Regions from separate parts of the Bradyrhizobium sp. LCT2 genome, predicted to be linked through region 2. Evidence: riboswitches for the same ligand, from Rfam matches in the RefSeq annotation. Region 2 holds a riboswitch; each other region holds the start of a gene.
What was found. A riboswitch is a leader RNA that binds a small molecule or an ion and turns the genes downstream of it on or off. The one in region 2 is predicted to bind cobalamin.

Region 1: it holds a riboswitch for cobalamin, as region 2 does, so the genes downstream of both, EI171_RS31595 (TonB-dependent siderophore receptor) here and metE (5-methyltetrahydropteroyltriglutamate--homocysteine S-methyltransferase) in region 2, are expected to answer to the same signal.
Region 3: it holds a riboswitch for cobalamin, as region 2 does, so the genes downstream of both, EI171_RS10510 (ribonucleotide-diphosphate reductase subunit beta) here and metE (5-methyltetrahydropteroyltriglutamate--homocysteine S-methyltransferase) in region 2, are expected to answer to the same signal.

The regions. Positions count from the first base shown of each region.
Region 1 covers NZ_CP034432.1:6,604,807-6,612,726, forward strand. The annotation lists gene EI171_RS31585 (amidase) at 1-837, shown strand, start outside; gene EI171_RS31590 (PepSY domain-containing protein) at 993-2,414, opposite strand; gene EI171_RS31595 (TonB-dependent siderophore receptor) at 2,427-4,775, opposite strand; cobalamin riboswitch at 4,888-5,090, opposite strand; gene EI171_RS31600 (histidine phosphatase family protein) at 5,163-5,735, shown strand; gene cobT (nicotinate-nucleotide--dimethylbenzimidazole phosphoribosyltransferase) at 5,742-6,794, opposite strand; gene cobF (precorrin-6A synthase (deacetylating)) at 6,805-7,554, opposite strand; gene EI171_RS31615 (energy-coupling factor ABC transporter permease) at 7,601-7,920, opposite strand, start outside.
Region 2 covers NZ_CP034432.1:8,270,085-8,278,004, reverse strand. The annotation lists gene EI171_RS39125 (carbonic anhydrase) at 114-854, opposite strand; gene EI171_RS39120 (thermonuclease family protein) at 865-1,575, opposite strand; gene EI171_RS39115 (nodulate formation efficiency C protein) at 2,988-3,854, opposite strand; cobalamin riboswitch at 4,824-5,027, shown strand; gene metE (5-methyltetrahydropteroyltriglutamate--homocysteine S-methyltransferase) at 5,128-7,473, shown strand.
Region 3 covers NZ_CP034432.1:2,085,925-2,093,844, forward strand. The annotation lists gene EI171_RS10495 (DUF1521 domain-containing protein) at 1-702, shown strand, start outside; gene EI171_RS45475 (hypothetical protein) at 1,402-2,109, opposite strand; gene EI171_RS10505 (hypothetical protein) at 2,397-3,350, shown strand; cobalamin riboswitch at 3,682-3,954, shown strand; gene EI171_RS10510 (ribonucleotide-diphosphate reductase subunit beta) at 3,939-4,895, shown strand; gene EI171_RS45480 (hypothetical protein) at 5,498-6,232, opposite strand; gene EI171_RS10520 (secretin N-terminal domain-containing protein) at 6,674-7,357, opposite strand; gene EI171_RS10525 (nodulation protein NolB) at 7,549-7,920, shown strand, end outside.

The sequences.
Region 1 (7,920 bases), 1.7 Mb from region 2:
CGCAGGCCGCCGGCCCATGTGGGCGTCGCCGGCTTCAAGCCGTCCTACGGCGCGATCCCTTATGGACCCGGCTTCGCCGAGCCGTTCTTCGGTCTGTCGGTCATCGCGCCGATCGCCGCCGACGTCGCCGACATCGCGCTGGCCTTCGAGGCCATGGCCGGTGTCGATGCGCGCGATCCGGATGCAGCCGGCATTGCGCAAGAAGCCGAGGACATCGCCGGCCTTCGCATCGCCTTCTCACCGCGGCTCGGGCTCGACGTTGCGGTCGATGACGTTGTCGCCAACGGGCTCGTTTCCGCAGTCGCGCGTCTCTCCGCCGCAGGCCTCAGCATCGCGCTGCGCGATCCCACCTGGCCGGCGGGTGCGACGGAAGAGGCCCTCATGCCGCTTCAGCACGCTGGCCTTGCCGCGCTCCATGGAGACGCTTTTCGCAAGGACCCGACTGTCTTCGACCCTGACATCGCCAGGCAGATCGAGCGAGGGCTGTCCTGGTCAGGCGCGGACGTCGCGGGTGCGCTGGTCGCGAGCGCCGCGATCGCCAATGCCTTCGCGGCCTTCTTCGCCGAGGTCGATCTGCTGCTGACGCCGACAGTCCCCTGCGTCGCCTGGCCGTTCACCCAGCTCGGACCCGACATGATCGGCGGCCGTGCAGCGAGCCCGCGCGCGCATGCGGTGTTCACGCCGTTCGTCAATCACGCCCGCCTGCCGGCGATCTCGCTTCCATGCGGCACCGACTCCCGCGGGCTTCCATTCGGCCTCCAGATCATCGCCCGGCGCGGCCAGGACCGCACGCTGCTGCGCGCCGCGCGGCATATCGAGGCGCAGTTGCAGGCGTAGCTTTGCGAGATCGCGACGATTTCGGAATAGTCGCAATATACCCCTGTTTTGCCCGACGGGTCAAATCGCGCCGATGCCTGCGTAAGCCGTTGATTCCACTATCACCGGCTACTGTGCATGGGGTTGTTTTCGCACTTTTTGTTTGATCGGGCGTCCTAGCTGGCGAAAGACAGACGCAACCGCCGCCAGCCGATGACAATGCCGGTGATGGAGAACACCAGTCCGAGCGCGCAGAGGCCGACGATCAGGACATCGCGCAAACGCGGATGCGCCTGCAGGACTGGAAAATCTAGCGTGTGCAGCGCGCCGTAGAACCAGCGATAGGCTCGCCGCGACGCATCCAGCCTTTGCAGCACGCGGCCATCGGCGCTGTCGATATCAAACCAGAGGCCGCCGCAGCGGGAACGGTAGACGGATGCACCGGGAACGACGGACTGCGCGGGATAATCGTCGCTATCCGCGAGAATAGACGGCGCATTGCAGGCCGTCGCAAGCCTCGTCACCATGCTCCCGATCACCCGCGCACTGACGACCGGCGCCTCCTCACTGTCGGGCCCAACCACAACCTGTTTCTCGAGACCAATCCGCTCGCGTCGATAGAGGCTGCCGTCAACGGCAAACCATTCGACCTCTCGGGCCGAGGGCGATATTCGCTTCCGTTCCGCCGATGGGGCGGTCGTCCAGTCCGGCGATGCATCGATCACGCCGGCTTCGGCCGGGGTCAGCAGCCCTCGCGAGAACAGCCGGCCGTGATCCATGGAGAGCCATCCACTGAAGATCCACGTCAGCACGAAGACGGTCGCCACGAGGCCGATGATATGATGAAGGGCGTGCCAGCCGCGATAAGGCGAGGAGATCCTGTATCCTCGCATCCTGGACCGCACGATTCCGAGCACTGCACCCAGCATGGCTGCAATCAGCGCCAACAGCGACAGCGTCCAGACCACGCTGTCCCACAGCGCCCAGTTGCTTCTCAGGACCGTCGGGTAGATCCAGTGCAGGACGCTTCCGACGAGATTCCAGCCGCGCTCGCTTCGCGTCGTATCCAGCACGACCTCGCTCGTGCGCGACGAGACGTAGACCTCCGTTCCGGCGGCATCGCCGAGGGCCACGCGAAACAAGGGCCGGTGACGATCAAAGCCGTTCGGCACGCTCCACTGGTCGTAGTCCGCCTGCGCAACGACAGCCGCATGCGCGGCATCGAGCCCGCGCTGGCGCGCATGAGCCCGCGCGATGGCGAGCGCGGCCTCGGGCGACCGCACCGATGCATCCTGCCCGTCTGTCGCGCGAACCGCGCGAAGGTGCGAGGACCCCGACACGACATAGACCGGCCCATCGCTCCGCTGAATCAGGCGCAGGCGCGTAGCATCGGCGATGCCGCTCGCGGCCACGGCATCGGCAACGCCGATCCTCACCTCCGTACGATCCACCGGCGCGAGACCGGCAATCCGCTCTGCTTCCGTCAGCGATGGAAACGGAACGAAGTGCATCACGATTCCCGTCGCGAACCACATCGCGAACAGCAGGCAGAACGCGATCCCGAGCCAGCGATGCAGCAGGACGATCGCGCCCATCATGTGGTCAGCGCCCTACCATTTGAATGCGGCCGAGAGTTCATAGGTTCGCGGCGCGCCCAGCAAGATCTGGTCGGGATAGAACGGATCGCCCCATATCGCGTAGCGCTTGTCGGCGATGTTGCGCACGCGGAAGGTCAGGCGAGCCTGATCGACCGCGTTGAATACCGTCTTGGGAATGTCGACGAAGGCATAGACGTCGGCGACGGTATACGCCTTCATCGTCACCGTGTTGGCATCGGTATTGTAGCGGTCGCCGACATGACGGCCGGTGATGCCGACTTCAACCGGCCACGGCGTGAAGAAGCGGTACGAGGCGCCAGCATTGGCAACGATGCGCGGCACGTTCGGCGGCGTGTTGCCCGAGAACGATCCGCCGACGAAATTGTAGTCGGCATAGCGCGCATCGACATAAGCGATGTTGCCCCACAGCCGAAGGGGCTCGATCGGCCGCACCGAGGCGGCGAGCTCGACGCCCTTCGACTCCTGCCGTCCCGCAATATTGAGCGCCTGCCCGCCGGCCGCCGCATAGACGTTCTTGCGCAGGATGTCGTAGGCCGAGAACGACCACTCCGCCCGGTTGTCCCAGAACAGGTGCTTGACGCCGGTCTCGTAGGTCCGCGCGGTCGTGAGGTCCAGCGGCTGGGTCGGCAGCAGCAGGAAGATGTTGTTGGCGGAGATATCAGCGCCGGTCGCGTACTGGCTGAAGAAGGTGAGGCCCGGAACGGCCTCCCAGGTGTAGCCGATGCGTCCCGTCACCGGCGCCCAGTCCTTGGTGAACGGAAAGCCCGCGTTCACCAGACCGTTCTCGTCGGTCGAGTTGCGGTCGAGCCCGATATGCTCGACGCGCAGCCCGCCGATCAGCGCGAAGGTCCGCGTCAGCTTCAGCCGGTCCTCGAACGACAGCGCCTCGTTGTCGATGCGCGCGGTCTGCTGCTTGGTCGCGAGCAGTCCGTAATAGCCACGATCGAAATCGACCAGCGGAACATAGTCGTTCGGGAATTTCGCCGCGCCTGGCCTGACGAAGTCGAGATAGCTCGACGACAGCGTCGTGACCAGCCGGTTGTCGAAGCCTGCGATGTTCGTGTCCCAGATCAGGTCGGTGATATTGCCGACAAGGCGCTGGCTGTGCGCGACATAGAAGCGCTCGCGATACACTTGGTTTTTCGTGGAATCGAACGCCTCGATCTCGTTGTTGAACCACGACCGCTCCGCGCCGTAACCATAGGCCTGACTCTTCAGCGTCAGGTCCGGCGCCAGTTTCAGCTCGAAGCCGCCGCGCAACCAGACCTCTTGCGCTACGTTTCGGTTGTCGAGAACGTTGTAGTTGGTGTTGAAGGTGCGGTCGTCGATCGTGACGGCCCCGAGGTCGGTCCTGTTGAAGTAGGTGCCGGAAACAATCCCCGTCGTCGCATGCGAGCCGCTGAAAGCGATCGGCACCAGCGGCGCGCCCCAATAGGCCTTCCCGCGATCCTCGCGGTACTCGATCGCACCCCAGACCTTGAGGCTGTCGGAGATGCGGTAGTTGAGCTGGCCGGACACGTCGAGCGTCTTGGTGTTGGTGTCGTCGACAAAGCCGTTGAGCGAGGAGCGGCTGATGTCGAAGCGGTAGTCGAGGCCCTGAACGTTGGTGCTGCCGCCCGAGCCGTAATGCGCGCGGAACGAGTTCAGGGAGTCGTACGAGAAGTCTGCCTCGTTGCGGATCGCTCCGGTGTGCGGCTGCTTGGTGACGAGGTTGATCGAGCCGCCGGCGGCGCCCTCGCCCGAGATCAGCGAGGCCGGGCCCTTCAGGAATTCGACGGCCTCCAGATTGGCGGTGTCCATGATCCGCGAGGTCATGTTCTGCGGGCCGATCTTGATGCCGTTGTAGAGCGTGTTGATCTGGCTGTTGGTGAAGCCGCGCATCGAGAAGCCCGCCGGCTCCCCCGGCGCGTCGCCGGAGGTGACGCCGACTGCGCCCTGCGCCACCTCGGACACGGTGCGATAGCCCTGCTCGCGCATGGTCTCGGCCGAGATCACCTCGACGGTCGCGGGCGTCTCGCGCACGGTGAGGCCGAGACGCGAGGCGCTCTCCGCCACCGCATTGCTGTTGAGCGGCGTTGGCGCCGCCGCGGCCGGTACGGCAGGCTTGGGCGCCGCCGATGCGGCCACTGGCCTGCGCGGCGTTGCGCGGCGCGCGCTCTGTGCGTCCCGGGCAGCCGGCTTGGCCGGCTTGCGGGACTGGGCGGGGGACACCTCGACAGGCGGCAGCGGTTCGCGGACCGGCTGCGCCAGCGCGGCGGGCAGATCGGCGACTGTAAACGACGTGAGAGCAGCAGAGGCGAGCAGGAATCGGCGCGATCGTACAATACGGATGGAAGACACAGCGGGACCTCGGTATGACGTCAGTGGCACGTCACAGCGAACGAGGTCTCACCCTGGGCTTGTCAGCCCTCCGATGAAGCCGAATGTCTGTACTCCCCGACCGACATCTTCGCGTGTGACCACGGCTGACGGCAGGTCTCCTGGCTCGCGGGTCGTCACCACTTCGTCGCCTTCCCGGGACCGAGGACCCAGTGGCTTCTGACGAAGGATTATCCGCTTACAGTTGCGGGGGCAGCCGCGGCATTGGGGAAACATCCCCGCACCGCATTCCCTTTTCATCCCCTCTCGGGGGAAACCGTCGCGAGCATCTAGGATTACGATCGAGACAGAGTCAATGTGGCAGTTGCGGCGTTATTGCCACAGCGACCAACTTCCTTGGAGATAGGCATGGAAGGCGAGACCTTCCTCTGGCTGATACGCCATGCACCCGTCGACGGCGTCGCGGGGACGATTCACGCGCAGGACGCGCCTGCCGATCTCGGCGATCGCGCGCAACTGGAAGCGTTGCGCCAGCGCCTGCCGTGGGACTCTGCGAGCTATGCCAGCCCGTCGCGGCGCACGGTCGAGACGGCGCGCGCATTGGGGCTCGAACCGGAGCTGATGGGCAACTTCAGCGAACAGGATTTCGGCGACTGGACCGGCCGGCGGCATGACGAACTCGCCGCAATGGGCGGCGAAGTCTACGCGCAATTCTGGAGCGACCCTGCGCACCTGAGACCACCGGGCGGCGAAAGCTTCGAAGATCAGGTCGCGCGCGTCCGCCTGGGCCTGTCGCGGATCGGAGCCGGCTCCGCAACGCTCGTCGTGCATTCCGGCACGATCCGCGCCGCACTGTGCATCGCGCTGGATCTTGCGCCGCAAGCTGCCCTGCGCTTCGTGATCGATCCGCTGTCACTCACCAGGATCGACCGGCTCGCGACCGGCTGGCGCGTCGTGTCGGTCAATCAGCGCGTGGTGTGAGCCCGATCAGGCCGGGCGATCCGGCACATTGGCCTGCGCGAACGTCGCCATGCCGTTGTGAAGCGCACAGGCCGATCGCACCAGCGGCAGCGCGATGGCGGCGCCCGATCCCTCGCCGAGCCTGAGATCGAGGCTGATCAGCGGCTGCACGTTCAGGGCGCGCAGCACCAGACGATGCCCCTGCTCCGCCGACTGGTGCGACGGCAAGAGGAACGGCTGGCACGACGGATTGAGGCGCACGGCCGCCAGCGCCGCGACCGACACGATGAAGCCATCGATCAATACGGGAATGCGGCGCTGCGCGGCCGCGATGATGGCGCCGCAGATGGCCGCGATCTCGAGGCCGCCGACGGCGCACAGGATTTTTTCGGGCGACGCAGCCGCAACGCCATGGCGCGCAACCGCGGCATCGATCACGCGCGCCTTGTGCGCACGGCCGGCGGCATCGACGCCGGTGCCGCTGCCCGCGATTTCCTCGGCGCTCACGCCGTGCAGACTCGCCGCGATCGCCGCCGAGGTCGTGGTGTTGCCGATGCCCATCTCGCCGAAGATCAGAAGATCGGGCTGGCTGGCTGCCGCGCGCGCAACCGCACGCTCGCCGGCCTCGAAGGCGAAGGCCAGCTCTGCGAGCGTGAGCGCAGCCTCGACGCTGAAATCGCGCGTGCCGCTGCGCGGCTTGTCGGTGACGACTCCCGGCATCGCCTCCTGCGCCAGCGTGCCGGCGTCAACGACTTCCAGGTGCGAACCCAACTCACGCGCCAGCACCGAGATCGCGGCGCCGCCCGAGGCGAAGTTCGCCATCATCGCGATGGTCACGGCTTGCGGATAGGCCGACACGCCTTGCGCAACGATGCCGTGGTCACCCGCGAAGATGATGATCGGTACGCGTGCCGCGCGTGGCTGCTCGGTCGCTTGCAGGCCCGCGAGCTCGATCGCGAGCTGCTCGAGCCGGCCGAGCGCGCCGGTCGGCTTCGTCAGTTGCGCCTGCCGCACGATCGCCGCGTCGCGATGGACCGCGGAGACTTCGGGGCACTTATGGTAGACCCATTCGGGGAGCATGCTGCCTCGCTTACGGCCTGCGCTTGAGGATGTAGCAGTCCATGATCCAGCCGTGCCGCTCGCGCGCCTCCTGCCGCAGCGCGGCGATGCGCGGGCCCACCTCGGCCAGCGCGCCGGACATGATGATCTGATCGGGCATGCCGAGATAGGCGCCCCACCAGATCTGGAGCCCGACCGGATCGAGCGACTGAAACGCCGTGCCGCCATCGAGCATCACGACCACGGTGTCTGCGCTTACCGGCCAGCCGCCTTCACGCAAGCGGCGGCCTGTCGTGACCAGAAAGGGCTCGCCGATGTCGTTCAGCGGCAGCGCATGCGCCGCGCACAACGCCTGGATCGACGTGATACCGGGGATGACCTCGATTGTCGGCAAGGGATCGAGCCGGCGCGCAATGCGCAGCGAGGAATCGTAGAGCGAAGGATCGCCCCAGATCAGCAGCGCGACCCTGCCGTTACCTCCGAGATGGCTCGAGATTGTCTGCGACCATTTCGCGGCAACCGCATCGTGCCAATCGTCCACGCCCTTGCGGTAGTCCGCCTCGCCTACGTCGCGCACGGGAAGATCGAACTCGGCGATACGCGTGTTGTCGCTGGTCAGCACATCCGCGCAGATCGTCCGCCTGAGATCGGCGAGATCGGACTTTGCGCTCCCCTTGCGCGGGATCAGGATGAGATCGGCCGCGTTGATGGCGCGGGTCGCGGCGTGCGTGAGCTGCTCGGGATCGCCGCAACCGATGCCTATCAGGGAGAGCGTGAGCATCATATTCGCGAAGGGCGGCCATGACGGCCGCCCTTTCGCTTGTCTCTCAGGCCGCGTTGTGCAGGCGCGGGGTGACGAGGCCGGGCGCGGTGACGCCGCGTAGCGACTTCGCCAGCGCCAGCACGGCGAGATCGGCCAGCGGCTCGATCACGATGACGAGCGCATAGGAGACCGCGAAGGTCGCGATGTTGACGAGGTTGGTCATAGCAAAACCGGAGCCATAGAGCGCCCAGAACGCCACCCAGCCGATGACGCCGGCCTGATAGGTCGTCGAAAGCGCCAGCGCCTGGCGATACCTGAGATCGACATAGGCGGTGTTGCGGGCAATGATCCGCGTGGCGATCGCCTGGATCGCGAACAGCGGCA
Region 2 (7,920 bases):
CGAATTGTATTCGGTGCATTTGATGCAGCCGATGGACGAGTGATTACGTAGAACTCGACCGAAGCCCTGTATCAGGCGGCAAACGACTAGCCGGCCGCCCGAAGGTGCCAGCGTTAGCTCAGCAAATCGACCCTGCCGGTGTCGAGCCGATACAGGCCCCCGACGATCTTCAGTCTGTTCTGCTCAACTGCCGCGTTCAGAATCGGGCCCGCCGATTTGAGTTTGTTGACATTATCGATTACATTTTGTCGGGTTGCATTGGCGAACGTGTCACCGGTTTGCTGGCGAGATGCCGTTACCGCAGGCGCAAGCGCAGCGACGAGGGATGAAATGTGCCCCGGCGGTGGCTTATCGTGGTGGAGCGACTTGACCGTGGTGTCTATCGCACCGCAATGATCGTGACCAAGTACCAGGATCAGCGGCGTGTTCAGCACGGCGACCGCATATTCCACACTGGCGAGCGTGTCATCGTTGACGAAGTTGCCGGCGAGACGGCAGACAAACAAATCACCAAGTCCGCTGCCGAAGACAAGTTCAGGCGCCACGCGAGAATCGGCGCAGCTCAGAACCGCCGCATAAGGATTTTGCCCATCGACCAAGACTTGGCGCTCGCGTTTGAAATCGTCGCCTCGTGAAGTGCCCTGGACATAGCGATCGTTCCCTTCCATCAGCCGCTTCAGCGCAGCATCCGGCGAGAGCAGGTTATCTGGCTTCGGCGGCGCTTTTGCTTCCTTCGCATCGACAATGTTGGCAAGCCGCAGGCAACTCGCCGAAACAGCGAACAGCAACAGCGAGCGGCGCGAAGGCGCGATCTTGGTCGGATAGGACATATTCGGAGAACGGCCTGCATGCATGTGCTTCACCTCATCGCACGGCTTTATGCCACCCGGTGGCTTCAGCTTCCGCTTCGCTGCAGAGCCAGCGGTCACCAGGCATCTTCGTTATGTCGATTTGTTCGTAACTGAGTTGTCCGGGCAGGTGATAAATGCGCTCGCCGTTGCGGTCCACGGTGCCTTTTATCAGACACTCGGGCGAGGGCGGGTCCGATAACAGAGTGGAACCGAGCAGGAGTTCCCGAGCGTTGATCGGAACCGAGCTCGCACCGACGATGATCGTCGACTTGTTGCGGCGACGCCAGTCCCAAGGCGCGATGAACGCCCCCGACCACAGCCCCACATCGGCTGTGCTCGCCACCAACTCATAGATGGCGTAGTTAGGGTTAGATCGACCCGACGAAAGTGCCCAGCCCGAGCGTACCATCCAGGCGTTCACATTCTCGCCTTCAATGAAGCAAGTGCCGAGTGACCTCCTGTACTCATCAACTCCTGTGGTATGACAATCCCACGTTCGTCCTTTTGAATGCTTGATAAGCTCGTCGCGAGCCGCTACGCCGCAAGCCCATTTCCGGCCGTGGGCGTCGACGCAAATCTGATCAGTCGCAGGAGCTTCGATGCCTGAGAGCCGTATTTTGGTTTGCTCGATCTCGATCGTATTGCCGTCGAGGATGCGCGGAGCGTCGCTGAGTTTCGCCGCGCAAGCCGGAGATGTCATGACGGCGAGCAATGCGACCATCATTCGGCGGTGTTTCATCCCGACACTAACCTTTCGTTCTTGGTCCATGTTTACGCACGATCCGGCGCCGCCACATTCGACTGCTTGACCGCACCATGTCCGTTATTGGGCCAGCATCGTTCGACGTGCTTTATGAAAGCTTGGTCGTGATTTCCAACCTACGACCTGACGCAGCGTGAGGTTCAAGCGATTTCTTACGGTGTGCGTGTCTCGGTATCCTTCGAGGCTCGCCGGTCTCTCTCAGTCGGCGCGCACTGCACCCTGACGACCTGAGGAGGAGATCCCCATCGCTCGAAGATGCAGGAGAAAGCCGGACCTCGGAACGCTGTTTCTCACGCGCTTGAACAAAAGCGCCTGTGAATTTTCGGCGGTCGAGCGCAAGTCAGTCGTGGAGGAGCGACCTTGCTACGCTTCGTGCCAACCTGCATCGGCAGACAGAAGGCTGCCGACGGTTTCGACGACGGTGATGACAGTTCGTCGTAAAATTCTTGTCGCGAAAAGACCGATGTAGAAATATGGTCTCGCTTCCTCTGACCGGTTTGGACAAAGGCGCCAAGGAGTTCAGCTCACCCCTCGCTGCGTAAATGAGTCGGAATCTCGTTGCGCAAACCCTGCAAAACCTGGAGCTCTCTTTCGTACAGCCAGCCGGATGGTCGTTGATACCGATCACATTATGGCTTTTCGCACCTCCGAGCTCCACATAATCGTACGTGGTGCTGCCGCACCGTTCGTATAATCGGACCGGATTGTTCATGACCCAGGCTGCCCGATGGGCGGCCGCTCTTTCGTGGTACTGACCGCATATTGACGCGCCACGCGGACCAACTGCCGCTTTTCTTGAGAAGCAAGCATCATCGATCGTCGACGCTCGATCGGGCCGTGCTCTATGCTCGCCCAGCAGATCAGCTGATCCGACCGGGCCCTCGTACAAAATGGCCGGCTTCATCGGGCGACGGCAGGACATTGCCCTCCTTGAACGTGAATTTGAAGTTCACCGTGTATCGTTGATCATCCGTACGGGCGGCGTCCCATCGGCAAATCACCCATATCGAACAGGCCTCGCTGGGGCAGCCCGTCATCTGCCGCCCGTAGCCCACCAGGCGGCGAACGATAGCTCCGTTCTTTTGTGCGACGAGTGCCTGACCGTCCTTCTTGTAGGCCCTGGAACGAGTGACTTCAACATCGTGAGCGGCGCCACGGCACGACCGTGTCGTTCGTGAACGCTGTCGTTGTCAAAATCGAGCCCGCGAACGGGTCAGGGAAATAGGTTCTGCGCGCGCTCCGATCACGGCCCGAAGGCTCGCGACTGTTGCGAAGGCGTAAACACCGCGACTTTGGAGCGCATATGTTTTGCAGTTGCTCTGAGGCGCTCGGCGCCCAAAGAGCTGCGGCGCGATCCTGCTCTGCGCGACTATTTACCGAGGCCTGTCGCGCCCGTCTAACTCTTCCCATTCCTTTGGCTCTATGCGATCGAACCAGGAGCCGGGAGGGAACGCCGCGATACGCTTGGCAAAGAAGGATTGCGGCTCCCAATCGTATCCTTCGCTCTTCTCGAAAATGATGACCCCGTTGTGAGTAAAAAAGCGGGGCCCGGGGATATTACAGTTCACCAAAAGCAGAACGCGCCATAGACCCCCTTTCTCGGTCGGCTTATCATTCGGCTTCGGCAAGTAGTCCACTCCAACAGGTTCGACGATAGTGCAGCGGCCCTGCCGCAGAAGATTGCCGAGCGGACCTCGCGTGGTCGTGACAAAGTCGAAGTTGGCCAGGTCATGCAGAAAGCGATGATTTGCGTCCCTTTCGCCATCCGCGACTTCACTGGCGATCAACGAGAGCGCCAGGGCGCGCCAGCCCAATTCCATCGGCTTTGCATAGGTCGACGCAAGTTGAATCGTTCCGTCGAATGCGATCTTCCAGGTGATAACGTACTGTTCGTCTGATTTATTGTCCCGGTGCCTGGTCCAGGAAACGAAAACATATTCATCTCGGTCAAATCCTTCAGCAACGCCCCACGTTCGAGGGACGAACTGTGCGACCTTCGAGACGTTGGAGAGAATGTGTTCTATCGTCTCACCGTTTTGCGCTCGCCACGTGGACTTGACTCTTTCGACGAGGGCGCTTTCGTTGGCACGAACACTGTTGCTCGTCGCAGCCAGTCCGACCAGGCAGATCAGCGATGGACCAAGACAAAACCATAGCGCGCGTCTTCCAGACATTTTCTTCACAACCGTCGGCCTATCTGGTTTTTCATCAACACGTCTTTCAAGGCGGGCAACCTTCAACCTGTTATGCGCGAGCGCAATAAGTTAGCGTCGACGCGACGGGGCGACCGATGGTGTCCCGCGCGAGCAGGCGCTCCCCTCTATGTCACGCGCCGCTAACTTCAGTCGCCAGCGACAGCCCGGATTTGCTGTGCTGGACATGCCCAGCAGGAGGGCCTGGGCATGCCGATGACTTGCATTCTTCGTGCCAGGTAACAGACGGAAATTCTTACCGGTTTTGTGTCTTCTTTGTCGACTTTCCGACTTGCACACGTTTCGATCGTTCCATTCAGCCTATCCATCGCGGCTTACCCATCCTCGTCCCGCACCGGATATTCGACGACGCAGGGGAACGCTTCGGTGCCAAGTTCCTGATGAGAATTCGGAGCACGTTTGCCGCCATTGAACCGTTTGGTTCGGTTGCAGGAATGTGGGCTTTCGATCTCTGCCATGCCTTTGGGCGCTTGTGGCCACGGGGCCGCGGCGCGTTTGGCGCTCCTTTCGCGATATGCGGCGGCTCCGGAAGTCGAGAGCAGCCTCAGTCAGCTGCGGATTGCACTCGATGGCCAACGACGCCAAGCCGATCTTTACGCCGAGCATTTGGAGTCTGGCTCGCACCGCAAATCAACATGCTCGCCGGTATGTTGCTGACTTTCGCCAGGTGTCTTAGGCCTATTCAATACGGATCCTGTTGGTCGAGAAGGCGGTTGGATGGCGGACGTGCTCGATGAACCGCTGGGAAGCCGGGACTCGCATCAAATGCGTTCTGCTCGAGGCAGCAGTCCCGACCGCGCAAGCCGCATTTGCCCCTTCCACCGATCTGGCGTGCGGCCCCACGCGCACGCAGCTCCGATGGTCATTCCGACATCGCTGATTGGAGAGCGCTTCTACATCGTGGTCAACGAAAGATATGCACGTCATTCCCGTAGCAGATGTCGCAGCGTTAGCTTGAGATATAATCTGAGAGGTTGACGGAAGAGTTCTCTTGCCGATAATCCAACTCGTCGAGGTTCTCCGGTTTGCATTTGATCCGGAGCTAAGAGGGAAGCCGGTGAAAATGCCGGCGCTGCCCCCGCAACTGTGAGCGGCGAGCCGCTGTCCAACGATGTCACTGAAGCCTGCGCGGCTTCGGGAAGGCCGGACAGCAGCGATGACCCGCGAGCCAGGAGACCTGCCCCGACATCTATTCGTCCGCGGGCGGGGTGTCCCGGTGGTGCGCTAAGCAGCCGTCGCACGCGCGACTTCCCCTGCCTGCGTCCGCCATGGCCTTTGCCCCCAACATGGGGTTAACGCTATGTCTCTTCTCTCCCTTCCGGTTGCCACGCTCGGAACGCCACGCATGGGTCCAAGGCGCGAGCTCAAACGCGCTCTCGAAAGCTATTGGGCCGGAAAAAGCAGCGAACAGCAGTTGCTCGAGGACGCAGCTGGCCTGCGTGCCGCGAACTGGGCTCGTCAGAATTCTATCGGCGTCACGGTGATTCCATCGAACGATTTCTCGCTGTATGACCAGGTGCTCGACACAAGTGTCATGGTTGGCGCCATCCCGGGCATCTACGCCTCGAAAGCCGAGTCCGTTTCGCTCAAGACGTACTTCGCCATGGCCCGCGGTTCACAATGCGACGACCAGGATGCGAGTTGCGGTCACGGACCGCGCGGATTTGGCGCACCCGCGCAGGAGATGACCAAGTGGTTCGACACCAACTACCACTACATGGTCCCCGAGTTTCACGGGGGACAGACTTTCAGACTGTGCTCTCGCAAGCCGATCGAGGAGTATGAGGAAGCTAAGGCCCTTGGCTTCCAGACCCGCCCTGTCCTGATCGGGCCGGTCACATTCCTAAAGCTCGGCAAGAGTGCCGATCCTGCGTTCCAGCCACTCTCGCTACTGGACGATCTGATACCGGTCTATATCGAGGTCCTGCAGGAATTGGCCAAACGCGGGGCAAAGTGGGTTCAGTTCGACGAGCCCTGCCTGGTTCTTGATCTGGGCGAGGTGGCGCGAAAATCCTTGCTACATGCTTATAACCGGCTCGCGAAGGAGGGGCCGGCCATCAAGATCATGGTTGCCAGCTATTTCGGCGACCTAGGCGACAATCTGGACACCGCCTTGAGCCTTCCAGTTGCCGGACTGCACCTCGATCTGGTTCGAGCGCCAGAGTTATTGGATCAGATCATCGCTGGCGGCCGAAGTGATCTTGTCATGTCTCTCGGTGTCATCGACGGCCGGAATGTATGGCGGTCGAATTTGTCGTCGCTCCGCCAGCGGCTGGAACCCGCGATTGCGGAGCTTGGCAAGGATCGTGTACAGATCGCCCCATCCTGTTCGCTGCTTCATGTGCCGGTCGATGTTGAACTCGAGACCGGACTCGCTTCCGACGTCAAGCGTTGGCTTGCTTTCTCGGTTCAGAAGATGCGTGAGCTTGCAACCCTGGCGCGGGCACTCGCAGGCGACCAGAATGCTGCGCTAGCTCTTGCCGAGTCGGAATGTGCCGCGACTGTCCGCCGGACTTCCCCGAAAATCCGTGATGCCAATGTCGCTGTCCGGATGAGAGCGATCGACCAGACCATGCGCCGGCGCGCCAGCCCATTTGCCCGTCGTGCCGAGATCCAAAGCAATCGTTTCGGACTACCGGCTTTCCCTACCACGACGATCGGATCGTTTCCGCAGAGCACAGAGGTCCGGAATGCCCGTGCAGCGCATGCACGAGGCGCGATGAGCGACGAGCAATACGACCGGTTCCTCAAGGAGGAGACTGCGCGCGCCGTACGTTGGCAGGAGGATATCGGTCTTGACGTCCTCGTGCATGGCGAATTTGAGCGCAATGACATGGTGCAGTACTTCGGCGAGCACCTCGCCGGCTTCGCATTTACCACGAACGGATGGGTGCAATCCTACGGCTCGCGCTGCGTCAGGCCACCGATCCTGTTTGGCGATGTCTTGCGGTCGAAGCCGATCACCGTGGAGTGGTGGCGCTACGCGCAATCACTAACCAGGAAGCCGATGAAGGCGATGTTGACCGGACCGGTGACGATCTTGAACTGGTCCTTTGTTCGCGATGATATTCCCAGAAGCGAGATCTGCCGCCAGATTGCGCTCGCGATCCGAGACGAAGTCCGCGATCTCGAGAACGCTGGTGCGACCATGATCCAGATCGACGAAGCTGCACTCCGCGAAGGATTGCCGTTGCGTCGATCGGAGTGGACGGCTTATCTCGACTGGGCCGTGGATTGCTTCCGCATCTGTTCATCTGGCGTCGCCGATCAAACGCAAATTCATACGCATATGTGCTACTCGGAGTTCAACGACATCATGAGTGCGATCGCTGCAATGGACGCGGATGTCATCTCGATCGAGACGTCGCGCTCGAAAATGGAACTACTCGACGCGTTCAGGAACTACGAATATCCAAATCAGATCGGGCCAGGCGTGTACGACATCCACTCTCAACGTGTTCCCGAGACGGGCGAAATGAAGGAGCTGATGGCATTGGCTCGGGCACGGCTGCGGGATTCGCAGCTCTGGGTCAATCCGGACTGCGGCCTGAAGACGCGCAAATGGGAGGAGGTTCGGCCGGCGCTAGCGAACATGGTCGCTGCCGCCCGCGAATTGCGCGCTGCATCCGATCCGCTAGGCCGTTGATCGCGGGCCTGGGCCTTTTCTCGACAAAGCTGATCCGCTTGTGGTCATTTGCGCTCTCGATAATCTCGAGGGAGCCTTGGGAACGCAAAAAAATGCCCGGCCTTGGCGGGCCGGGCGGAAGGAAGTCTGGGAGGAACGACCGCTGGCGCATCGCGCCGACTTCCATCGGCGGAGGGAGGACAGCCGACGGTTCGATCACGGCGAGGACATTCGCCGAAAATCTGAGCCCAGTTAAAGCACAAGCTCAGCGTAAGCTCAATTATGCTGTGGTATGCGACCGTATAGCCTGAGTTTTAGAAGTCTACACGAAGGTTTGTAGCTCATGAGCACGTCGGCAACGAGGGGCAGTGATGCCGGCGGTCGCCGCGGGGGCCACCCGCAAATTGGTGCGCTTCCTGGCTGGAAACGATATGCTTGATCACCGCGGCGATACGAAAAACCGGGCTC
Region 3 (7,920 bases), 3.3 Mb from region 2:
CGGGGGCGCGGACCGGGCAACTACCAGTATGCAAGTCCGCCGTCAGGCTGTGCGAGCCCCGTCTTCTTCGTTCCGCCTCCGCCGCCGCCCCTCGCGATGGTACCGGTTGCGGTCGCTCCGACTCCTGGGCAGTCGCCTCAGTCGGCGCCAGTTTGGTCGCATGAGGTGAAGGACGGCAAGGCGACGATTAACCTTGGTGATAAGTATACGATCACGGCCGATGAGAAAGACGGCACCTGGACCGTTCGCAACAATCAGACCGGCCATGTCACGAAGATCCACGGCGATCCTCACGTCGATGCGAATGGCGACGGCAAGGATGACTTCGACTTCAAGAAAGGCATGAGCTTCGAGCTCGATGACGGCACAAAGATTACCGTAGACACGGTCGATTTTGGTAAAGGCAAAACCATTTCCTCAAAGCTGACCATCACCAACGGCGACAATGCGATGGTTGTCGAGGGACTCGGTGATGATAAGGATGGAAAGAACAATCTGAAGGTGACCCAATCCAATGCCGGCCGAACCCTTGATCAGCTGACATCTGATGGAGCTCAGACAATCCACGAGCAAAATCAGGGATGGGTTGACAACTCCGGACGCAGGGTGACGCAGTCGGTCATCGACCACAATGAGAACCCGGACGCGCCGCCGGATTTCAAGACCATGATGCGGGAAATGATGTTGCGGCGGGTTGCGTGAGGCCGAGTCCATCAATTGGACAAATTGTGAAGCGGGCGGCGCTAGCGCCCGCTTCTCATGTTCGGCGAGCGACGATGAGAATAGCAGGTGCTGCCGCCTATGAATCCAGAATCGCTGCTCGCGTCCGACGATCGCGCAGTCAAAGCTTTGGCCCCAACCGGGCCAACAGCAGCCCGTGACGGCAGGACAAAGTACTGGCAACATCTTCCAATGCTGTGGCGAAGGCGCACGAGTTGCATACGCAGGAGAGCCCTCACGCTCTGAGCGCCAACGATGCTGGCCCTCAGGAAAAGTCCTTGAGATCTCTCTAGCAGACAGGTTCGCGGTCAGCCGCGGATCTGAACAAGGACAGCCTGGCGAGCGCAATCGATCCTCGAATGAGGGAAATGTTGCACGGCTTGCGTGCTATCGTTCATTACCCCTTGCTGAGAGCGCTCGTATCGTCATTCTTGGGCGGGATAGCAAGGAGCTTGCCGGTGGAGCTTCGGCCTTGCTGTGCAGGTCTGCCGCTGCGGAAGACCAAAAGTCGCAGCAGCGTTTGCCGAGAGAGCCGGGTGCACACCGATTTGTGGACCCGCTCGGCAAGCCATTTGGAGCATCGCTGAAGGCGCGTCTGGCTTGCTGCAGGTACCAAGTCCCACTTGCTTCGTCCAATCGGGCTCGTTTTAAACAGCGGGCCCGATGTATCCCCATCCCGCCTCACCCCTCATCCAGCTCGCTCATGGCATCATCCATATCCGACTGGGAGTCGCTTATGACTTGCGTGGCGACGGAAACGAGCGCCTTCTCGAAAGCTTGCTGCAACAATGCCGCAGGCGACCGGTTGCCGCCGTTCGCCGCGGTGTCGGGGTCTGCGCCAGCCTCTGGCCTTGTCGCTGCGATATCGGCGGCGCCTGCGTCCATGTCGTAACACTCACATAGCGGCGTCGCCGCGAGATGACCTGCTCTCTGATAGCAGGGGCAGCTTGCGAGAAGCTGACGAAGATCGCGTCTCTGATAAATTCTGCGATCACTGATGTTGAGTTGATTTGCCTCGTGGAATGTCGATGTGCAAAGGACTGTGCTGGCACGACACGAAAGGTGGATCGGCTGGGCATCTGTCAGCGAAAAGACCGTCCGGGGGCAAGCCCTTGGTGAGCGAATATTAAATTCCGGCTTGGCGAAATTCTGTTGCATCATAAAAGTCGCCACGTTCAACCGCCGCGATGCGGTCCAGCAGGCAATCGAAGGACAGATCTCCCAAGCCAACTGTCCATGGCAAGATGCAGCAGATGTGACGAAATCGACCTCGCGCTTGCCGTTCTTGTTCGCGGTTCTGAATGTCAAGCACCTAGATTGCGAAGACGCGGCGCGGCTGATCTTGATTCTTTCTAACCCTGCAGAACGATTTTTCCGGCGCGTGCGCAAGCGTATCACGTTGATGGGGCTACGAAAGCCTGCGCGCTTAGCCCGTAATTATCACAGTCGCTGCCGTTCGAAGTTCAATAGGTCTTCGAGCTCCCACAAAAGTGCCGCGACTCTGAGGATCGCTTTTGGCGCCAATTTGTCTTCTCGTACGCTGCAATAAGGAGGCCCGCCCTCTGTCTCACGATGCGAGCCAAAAAAAGACGCGATGGGGTTGCACCTCGCCAAACTTCTGGGATAGGTCGTCAAGTACTTGGAAGTAGCAGCCGGCGACCGGGTTGCAAAATGAGATGGGAGACATTTGGGTGCGAACAGAGTTTTCGTGTATCAATCGGTCTAAAGCGATCTTTGATGACATTTATGCTTTGGATGATCCAAGGGCATACTTCTCTGTCCTGGGCGACTTGGATTATATGATCCCGGACGTGGCTGAGCCGGTCGTGCGACAAATTCTGGCAGCGAAAGCTTCCGCAACCGGTCTTAAGCCTGTCGTTCTTGATATTGGATGTTCATACGGCATCAACGCAGCAGTGCATCGCTTTCCACTGACCTTCGGGGGCCTGCGTCACCGCTACGCTCGGCGCGAAATGAGGGCGATCAGTTCTGAGACACTGGTGCGCCTCGATCGCAATTTTTATGCGGCTTGGCCCGATGTCGGGTTGGCGCGGTTTATCGGCTTGGACGTGTCGGCGCCGGCGATTAGCTATGCAACAAACGTTGGCCTCCTGGACCAGGGCATTGTCGCTGACCTTGAAAAAGACGCGCTATCGACAGACAGCGCGCAAATTCTCCGCTCTGCGGATGTTATCATGTCGACGGGTTGCATCGGCTATATTACCGAGAAGACGTTCAGAAAAATTCTCGATGCGACCGAGAGATGTCCATGGATCATCTCCTTCGTGCTACGAATGTTTCCATTTGAGTCTTTGGCCTCGACCTTCGCGAACCGTGGCCTTGTGACGGAACGTCTTTACGGCGCGACATTTATCCAGCGCCGCTTTCGCGATGCTGAAGAGTTTGAAGGTTGTTTGGCCAGCTTGGCGGCTCTTGGCGTTGATGCGACCGGCCTTGAATCAGAAGGGCTGTTTCACGCCGATCTGATCTTGTCTCGCCCTGAGGCCGATGCGCGCGCCACTCCTCTGGAAAACATTGTCACGGTCGCCAGCGGCAGGGGGCGGCCGATCGGCCCCCGTTACGTTCATGTTGAAGGCACCGAGGGCTTGCAGGTCGCGCTAGAGCCATGACAGGTCAGAAGCCGCTACGCTGCGCGCCAGCCCCGTTCTGGGCTGGATCAGGAGGTCGAGAACGAAGCCATTCTGGCCAACAGAGCGCCGCAGCCGATGATATTTCGGAGGGATGGACCTCTGGCTCGACCATGCGCAAGCCGAAGTAAAAACCAGGAATATAGCCCACGCGGGACCGATCACTTTCGAGCGGGAGGCTATAGCGCGAGCGATAAACGTGCTGGTGTTCTAGTTCTCGGCCGCTCCATTCGTTAGCTTGACGGTGTCCTTTTGCCCTCGGGAGCTTGATCTCCCGCAACGGAAGGCTTGACGAATCTCGTCGGGTGCCGCCTAGATGTGGATCTGTCTCGGTCTTCTGTCCTTTATTTTGTGGGACCGAAGCTAAGAGGGAACCCGGTGCGCCGAACGGCTGCTCCGGGGCTGCCCCCGCAACTGTGAGCGGCGATCGGTTCATGTCAGTGATCGATCTCTCGTCAGTCGATCCACGCTCGCTGATCGGCAAGGGACGGGTCGGCCTCCTCGACTCGACCGGCACCTATGACGTCGATCGCTTACGACTTCTGGAAGCGGCAGCAGCAGACCCATCGGATGGGCGAGGAGGTGCCGCTCGGCGCCGATCTCAAGGACTGGGCGTCGGACCGCGTCACCGCCAACGAGCGCGCGCTGCTCGCCCAGATATTCTTCACTCAGTCGGACATCGAGGTCGGCGACAACTATCTCAAGCGCTACATCCCGATCTTCCAACCGCTCACCGTGCAGATGATGATGGCGACGTTCACCAACATGGAGACCGTCCACATTGACGGTTATGCGCTGCTGCTCAAGACACTCGGCATGCCCAAGACCGAGTTCGAGGCATTCCGCGACTATGCGCAGATGCGCGCCAAAGCGGACTACATGCACGAGTTCGGCGTCCATACCGTGGCTGACGTCGCTCGCACCCTTGCGATGTTCGGCGCCTTCACAGAAGGCATGGCGTTGTTCGCGAGCTTTGCCATGCTGCTCAATTTTCCGCGCCACAACAAGATGAATGGCATGGGACAGATCGTAAGCTGGTCTGTGCGCGACGAGAGTCTCCACTGCGAAGGGATCATCAAGCTATTTCACGAATGGCACCGCGAAACCGGCGTGGTGACGCGCTCCGTCCGTAACGACATCATCGACGTCGCCAAGACCATGGTGAAGCTGGAGGAGAACTTCGTTGATCTCGCCTTCGGCCTCGGCAAAATCGAGGGCATGCGGGCTGAGCAGATCCACGCTTATGTCCGCTATGTCGCGGATTGGCGACTGACCCAGCTCGGAATTACCCCGGTCTTCGGCTTCTTCGAGGCCAGAGAGAGCGGGTTTACCCAGCTCCGGCCGCATCCGTTGCCACGGCTGGTCGAGATCCTGAATGGGGTCGAGCACGCCAATTTCTTCGAACAGCGCGCTACGGAGTACTCCAAGGGGCGAGCCGCGGCAGCTGGGATGGCGAAGAGGGGGGTGGGCGGCTTTCGGCCGTATGCAGGACGACCGCAACAGCGTTTTGTTGGAGCGCGATCCTGATAATGCTCGTACTTTCGCAGAAGTCCGCTGATGCTTGCGGAGCAAAGCTCGACCAGTGACATTAATCCAGCCTACCGAAGCTGTGATAGTTGACCCATGAGGGCGAGCCGTTGCAGTCACGCCAATACTATCAATCGCTCGCGTCCTTGCATTGTGGGTGCTCACGTCTGCCAACAGGGCAGGACAAGCGGCAGGCGGGGCAAGCAGTTCGAATGTTGGACCTGCGCGGTCAGAACGCGCCTATCCTATTTCAGAACGCACTCTCACCTTTGTCGTCGAGGACATGACCGTCCCGCGATCTTCTAGAATCCCCGCGGGATGTCGCTGGACGCGCTATACCGACTTTGTCCTCTTTAGCGCCAGCGCGTTTGTTTCTAGCGCGTCCATATGAACAATGATCTCATCCATATCGAACTTTGGCTTAATCGGGTCGGTCGGCCTTTGATTGGACGCTGCCGTGACCATTGCAATTCTGAAATGTCCCTCAAAGAGGAGCTTGGCCGCGGAATAGCCGCCGGCCCGATCGCCTTCATCAGGTGCTCGTCGGCAAGGTCGCTCTGTCGGCCCTCGAAGATGACCCTGCCGTGGCTCGGCTACAGCCGCTAGTGAATGGGCGGATCTTCCGGGTCTGCAGGTCGGTCTTCCTCCATACCTTCGGGCCAAAGAGTCGGGTCTAGCGACGGTGTGAGACGAATGAAGCCCTCTTCTCTCCATTCGGCTGTGTGAGGCACGCCGAGCATGGTGAAAACCTGCGTTGGGTCGTGCTTGCTCGGCTTCAATCCGCTGCGCTCCAGCATGTCGATTTGAGCGCCTGTGGCTGGTTGACCAGCGAACACCCAGTAATCCTTGGCGAGATGTCCGTTCAGCATACGGAACTCGGAAAGCTCTGGCGGTGCAGCTTCGGGAGGCCCAGCTTGAGGCGGTCCCGCTTGCAATGGCGGGGCGTGAGAGGGGCCGGCGTGCGATGGTTCAGGCCGCAATGGGGCGACGCACGATGGTCCGGCATGCGATGGCTCTGCCTCCGATGCCTCCACGTGCGGTTGCTCGGAATGCGACGGGTCGACTTCCACATTCTGCCATATCAGATCTTGATCGAAACCAGGATGTTCCTCGATGGCCTGAGCGATGGTTTGCTGCGAGAGATGTTGCGGGAGGTTTTCCGGCTCTGGCTCGGCATCGGCCGCAGGGGGCGTATACAGATCATCCTGCCAACCCAAGTCTGGCAAATAGCGGAGCGCTAAATCCAGGTATGGCGCATAGGGCTGCCCAGCATCCAGATATGGAGAATAGGGATGGCCAGCGTCCAGATATGGCGAATAAGCCTCGCCCTGCAGCACTGGAGGAGCAGCTCCATCTGGCGGAGCACTAGCCTGTGTGTTGCTGAGCTGCCGCTCAAAGCCGGTGGTGTCCGTCGTCGGTCGCGGTGTGTCGGGCTCTGGGCTCGTAGTCGCCGAGCCGACTGCATTGAAATCCACCCCGTTCCTCCTTTCAAATGATGGAGCACTTCGAGCTATGCAAAATCTCCCCCGTACTAGCTCCGAAGCACGTGCTCGAAGGCTCGCATTGCTAAGGCCTCGCGCTACGTTTAAAGATGGCGCTAAGCACCTTCCGCTCGAGCATCCCGTGCCTAATGCATACATCCGCGGCTGTCTCCATGAGCTGGCCGTCTAGACATCGCGCGCTCATGCTAGGCACCTTTAGCTTTCGAGAAGCGGACGATCTGATGGATTTAAGCCAAGGCCAGTTCGCCAAATCGCTCGGAGACACATCATCAAGTGTCACTTCAGGCCTGGACCGGCTTCGCGCACGACGCCATCCTGGTGCGGAGTGTCGGAAGAATAATGACCTTCCGGTCGTCCGTCCCGAACGACCGTGCTCGAGGAGCCGCGAAACAACATCAAAACCGACTCGCGTTGTGGCCTTTCGGCCGCGACGGGATCCCGCCGGGCCTGCGCCTCCGCCACAAGGCCCTTGAGGGTCTGGTCCACCAGCGCAACAAAGCGCGGTGGGCCAGAAGCCAGGACGAGGCCTTCTCCCGGAGCCGGTTTCACGATAAAGCGCTCATCGGAGATGTTGAGCGCATCGAGCGCGGTCTTGAACGCATCGAAGCTGATCGGGTTCAACACAATCAGCCGGCTTTGCGCCTCGTGGGCAGCGGAGACGTAAAGGACGAGCCCGTCGTAGTACCATTGAAGATTGTAGAGGGCTGTCAAACGATCGAGGAACTCTCGCGGCGGAAGGTCCGGCATTCGTCCGCGAATTCTGCCCCTTACCTCGGCGCTGACATTGACCCTGATATTGAGATTGTTGCCGAACTCCTGAAGCGCCGCAGAAAGATCCTGATCGAGAACGGTGTAGCTATAAAGGGGCGAGGGTAGTGAAAGTGATGCGCCAAACGCCCGCATTATTCCGAGATAGACGAAAACCCCGACATATATAGCTCTCTTCAAAATTTGCACCATCTTAGATCGCATGAGCATTCCCAGACGCCTTCCACTCAGAATAACACTGGAGTTTCATTCCAACTTGGAAGTCAAACGTGATCTTTAGATGACGCAATCAGCGGCATCTTCGTCAGGTTTTCGTCAGCTCGCTAATCTATGACCTTGATCCGCTTATCGGTCAAAACGCCTGGTCACATCACGCGAGAACAATGACTCCTTCCATGATGTTAGGCGCAACGCCGATCTCTTCCAATGCAGTTGGCTGTCTTCCCAATGCCTGCTCGCCGGCAGCTCCTGGCGAGCAGGCGCACTTTGAGCAGGCTCTCGCGCAAGCAGCTTCCAGTCAAGCAGCTGCCTCCCCGGTCGCGGACAAGCCGGTGGTTGCTCCGCCGGTAACGGAGGTCCAGCGCGCGAACACGTTGGCAAGTCCGCCGGGCGACCGCGTCCTTCACACCCTTTCCAGCCTGTACCATGGCCATGCCGTTCCTCCGGCTGTCGGAGGCGTGCCGACTGCTGTGAGCGGTCTGCAGCCTGGACCGGCTACCCAGCCGCTCTTGCAGTCGGACGACGGCGGCGCACAT